2 regions of the Rhodococcoides navarretei genome follow, and region 2 is predicted to be linked to the other one. Evidence: predicted binding sites of a transcription regulator. Region 2 holds the regulator's gene; the other holds the start of a gene.
What was found. The regulator LexA, encoded in region 2, represses DNA repair genes until DNA is damaged. The targets are predictions, from matches to a motif close to CGAACANNTGTTCG.

Region 1 (2,202 bases), 670 kb from region 2:
TCACCCGAAGGTGAGGTGCTGTTCTTGGTGAGCGCGGGAAGCTACGCAGACGAGCCGGCACAGGCCGGTTGCCTGGAACCTGGTCGACTCAGTCCTGCTCGAACCTCTTGCGGAACCGATCTTCCATCCGAGAGCTGAAGCTGCCGCCTTTACGGCCACCCTTCGACTTCTGCCCGGAACTACGCCCGGACGTTTCGGCAGCATCGTTGACCGAGCTGCCTTCGTCCTGCGACGCTGCGGCTCCCTTGTTGGAGCCGCCGAACAGGAACAGTGCCCCGGCACCGAACATGAACAAAAAGCCGATGAGGCTGACGACGAGAAAAGCCAGACTGTTCGTCGACAATGCAACACCGGCGACGAGCAACACGAGTCCCACAGCGAACAGTGCGGCAGCCTGAAAGCGCCTCCTGCTCGACGCCGCGCGAACGCGACCGCCCCTCACATGAGAGGCAAATTTGGGATCCTCGGCGTAGAGAGCGCTCTCGATCTGATCGAGCATGCGCTGCTCGTGCTCGGAGAGTGGCACGGTACCTCCCCCTGCACAGATATTGAAGGTCATTTCGGTTGCGAAACGACGGGAAGCTGACCTTGGCGGCTACCTGCTGTCGATGATACGAGCTGAATCGGCCGCTTACCACCTAGTCGGTCGATGTGTTCCTGAGAAACACCGAAGTTTTCGAGACGCACGTCCCGAAAACTTCGGGTGAACACCCCATGACGTGGCATTTGTCGACCGAAGACCTGCTTCTTCAGCTATGCAGACAAGGGTGCCGTCATCGGGTCGACGGACGCGAATCGCGGCTGCCCGCCGAGTCGATCCTCGACCGAGTTCAGAAAACGACTGACGTGTCGATAGAAATCATCGGCATCGAGCTCGGCGATCGTGCTCGACGCACCGGCCTCCACGGCAGCGCGGGTGGCAGAGAAGGACGCGAAATAATCGGCCCAGACGGCGAGATCCGGTGCCGCCTTTGCCATCAGCACCCATGCGCTGCGCGAGCGCGGACGCGCTCCGATCGAGTTGGGCAGCGACGCCAGCACAGCTGCCGCACCCTTCAGCGCCGCGGCATAGCTCCCCAGAAACCGATCTCCGGCGTCGCTCTCCCCGATGGACTCGGACAGCAGTGCATCGGCTCGACCGAGCAGGACTCGCGCCTGACGCGACACCGGCGACCGCACTTCGGCATCGAATGCCTTCGTGATCGTCATACTCGAACACCTCCAGTTCGAATCTCCGACGCGTACCTGACGCGGCCGGAACCGTGACGAAGCCTTACAGTCGAACTCCGGAGAATCCGACTCGACGATCGAGCCGAAGCCACCGGCGCACTCGGCCCCGATCATCGAACACCCGTTCGACACATTCAATATAGCTGTGCCCACCGACAAGTTTCCGAAGAAAGGTTGAGAACAGTCGCCACCGACGCGCAGACAACGCCGTACCTGGTCGATCTGACGCCCCCGGAATTCCGCCAGCGGCTGTTCGAGGCACTGTCCATCTACGTCGAGGCCATGGGCTATCCACGTGGAACCGAGCAGAGCAGGGCCCCGATGTGGAGCGAACATCTGCATCGGCCGGGTTGGCGTGCAGTAGGTGCATTGCTCCCGAACGCCGACCCGATGCAGCCGGATTCGCTGGTCGCCGTCGCATACGGCTACCACGGCGCGGCGCATCAGTGGTGGCATCAGCAGGTACGCGACGGATTGCGGCGCACGGGGCACTCTCCCCGCAGCGTCGAGGCCACCCTTGAGGACTACTTCGAGCTCACCGAATTGCACGTCCTTCCGAGCGCTCAGGGACACGGCCTCGGTGGCCGACTGTGCACTCGACTGCTCGACGGCGTCTCCGCCGCCAACGTGATGTTGTCCACACCGGAAGTCGCGCAGGAGGACAACCGGGCCTGGCGGCTGTACCGGCGGCTCGGCTTCCAGGACGTGCTGCGGGACTTCACGTTCGCCGGAGACCGGCGCCCCTTCGCAGTCCTGGGCCGCCGGTTGCCGCTCGACGGGCCAGTAGCCTGAAGATGTGATCGATGCTGTGGTGGTGGGTTCCGGCCACAATGCCCTGACCTCTGCCTGTTACCTGACCGATGCCGGCATGTCGGTCGAGGTTCTCGAGCGCGACTCCGTCGCGGGTGGCGCGGTGTCGACGGTGGAACGCTTTCCCGGCCACCGTGTCGACCGTGGTTCGTCGGCGCACAT
Region 2 (2,202 bases):
CATCTCACGCGAGTCGACCACGCGCGAGTCGGGGTGCCTGCAGAACGGGCAATGCATGGGGGAGCCTCCGTCGTATCCAACGCTCCGACGACGAGCACGCGCATCGGAGCAGTCAGTCGAGGATACTCAGTGCTGCTGGGCACGATGGGGCCGGTGGTCATCTGCCCGTTGTGTACTCGACGACCGCTCCGTCGTGTACTTCGACCACACCGGCCGGCCCCACGCCTGCGTCGGGTGCAGCGGCCCGTAGGTTCGCGATGCCGATCAGGCCGCCCGCGACGACCACAACCGCCAACATCCACAGCACGAGCGATCGCATTCGGACCGGCTGACCGGCGAAGTGCGCCGAGGTCTCGTCGAACTCGCGATCGGCGGCCTCACGATCGGTGACGTCGGTCCAGGTCGGCTCCAGAACCGGTAGGCACGGAGTCGTCAGCGCACCGCGCATCTCGATGGAACTCCGCAGCGCGGGACGAGCACGGCGACGACGCTCGACGACAGCGGACCGGGTACGGACACCTGCGGTGGTGGGGCGATCGGTGGTGATGGTCATCGGAACCTCGTCTTCGCTCGGTGGATCGATTGTTCGATCAGGCGTTCGATGGACGCTTGTTCGAAGTTCTATCACGAGGCTCCGACAAAGTCTGTAGAAAACGCGACACGAGTCGAACAGATGTTTGATTCAACAGCTGATACACGCTAGATTCGTGCCAGAAACCACACGCCACACGAGTCGACACCATCAACTCCAGTCCGCGCAGACCTACCACGCAGACCGGATCCAGAACACCAGCAGGAGGCCGACAGCATGAAGGACGAGACCTCGACGAGGTCGACCACGCGTTCCACGAAGACCGCAGCGGGAAAGCCGGCCGCAGAGCCGACATCCAAGGCCATGGAGGTCGGTACCGACATCAGTGCTGGGCTGACCGAGCGGCAGCGGAAGGTGCTCGAGGTCATTCGCGCCTCGGTCACCGAGCGCGGGTATCCACCGAGCATTCGAGAGATCGGTGACGCGGTCGGCCTCACGTCGACCTCGTCCGTCGCCCACCAACTCCGGACGCTCGAACGCAAGGGCTTCCTCAGGCGCGACGCCAACCGGCCCCGCGCCGTCGACGTCCGTGGCCTCGACGAGGTGCAGGCCGACCAGGCTGCCGCCGCGGTCGACGGTTCGCCTGCGTCCGAGGAACAGGATCGGTTGCCGACTCCGACGTTCGTTCCGGTACTGGGGCGGATCGCAGCAGGTGGCCCGATTCTGGCCGAGGAGGCCGTCGAGGACGTGTTCCCGCTCCCCCGCGAGCTGGTCGGTCAGGGTTCACTGTTTCTGCTCAAGGTGGTCGGCGAGTCGATGATCGACGCAGCCATCTGCGATGGCGACTGGGTGGTGGTTCGCCAGCAGTCCGTGGCCGACAACGGCGACATCGTGGCTGCGATGATCGACGGCGAGGCCACCGTCAAGACGTTCAAGCGGTCCAAGGGTGAGGTGTGGCTGCTGCCGCACAACCCGCTGTTCGAGCCGATTCCGGGCAACAACGCCGCGATCCTCGGCAAGGTCGTCACCGTGATGCGCAAGCTGTAGGGATCGTCACCGTGGTGACACGCGAAGGGCCGCAGCACACTGTGCTGCGGCCCTTCGCGTATCTCGGATCAGCGGATCACAGATTCAATCCGCGGCCGATGATCTCCTTCATGATTTCGGTGGTGCCGCCGTAGATGGTCTGCACACGAGAATCCATGTACGCCTTGGCGATCGGGTATTCCTTCATGTAACCGTAGCCGCCGTGCAGCTGCAGGCACCGGTCGATCAGCTTGACCTGATTCTCGGTGGTCCACCATTTCGCCATCGCGGCTTCTTGGACGGTCAACTTCTCTGCGTTGAGAAGTTCGATGAACTTGTCCACCATGATGCGGGTGGCAGTGGTTTCGGTGGCCAACTCCGCCAACACGAACCGAGTGTTCTGGAACTTACCGATCGACTTGCCGAAGGCCTTGCGGTCGCGGCAGTACTGGATCGTCATGTCCAGTGCCGATTCCATTGCCGCAGCGGCGACGACAGCGATCGACAGGCGTTCCTGAGGAAGGTTCTGCATGAGGTAGATGAACCCCATGCCTTCTTCACCGAGCAGGTTGGCGGCGGGCACGCGCACGTCGGTGAAGCTGAGTTCGGCCGTGTCCTGGGCCTTCATGCCGATCTTGTCGAGG

Region 1: AABD04_RS10500 (SAV_6107 family HEPN domain-containing protein) is a predicted target of LexA. The motif match lies at 1,345-1,358, and genes of this name have one in related genera.

What each region holds. Positions count from the first base shown of each region.
Region 1 is NZ_JBBPCN010000001.1:2,180,075-2,182,276, reverse strand. Features, by position in the region: gene AABD04_RS10505 (DUF3040 domain-containing protein) at 89-526, opposite strand; gene AABD04_RS10500 (SAV_6107 family HEPN domain-containing protein) at 754-1,209, opposite strand; gene AABD04_RS10495 (GNAT family N-acetyltransferase) at 1,405-2,022, shown strand; gene AABD04_RS10490 (phytoene desaturase family protein) at 2,027-2,202, shown strand, end outside.
Region 2 is NZ_JBBPCN010000001.1:2,847,194-2,849,395, forward strand. Features, by position in the region: gene nrdR (transcriptional regulator NrdR) at 1-57, opposite strand, end outside; gene AABD04_RS13350 (hypothetical protein) at 158-553, opposite strand; gene lexA (transcriptional repressor LexA) at 896-1,579, shown strand; gene AABD04_RS13360 (acyl-CoA dehydrogenase family protein) at 1,656-2,202, opposite strand, start outside.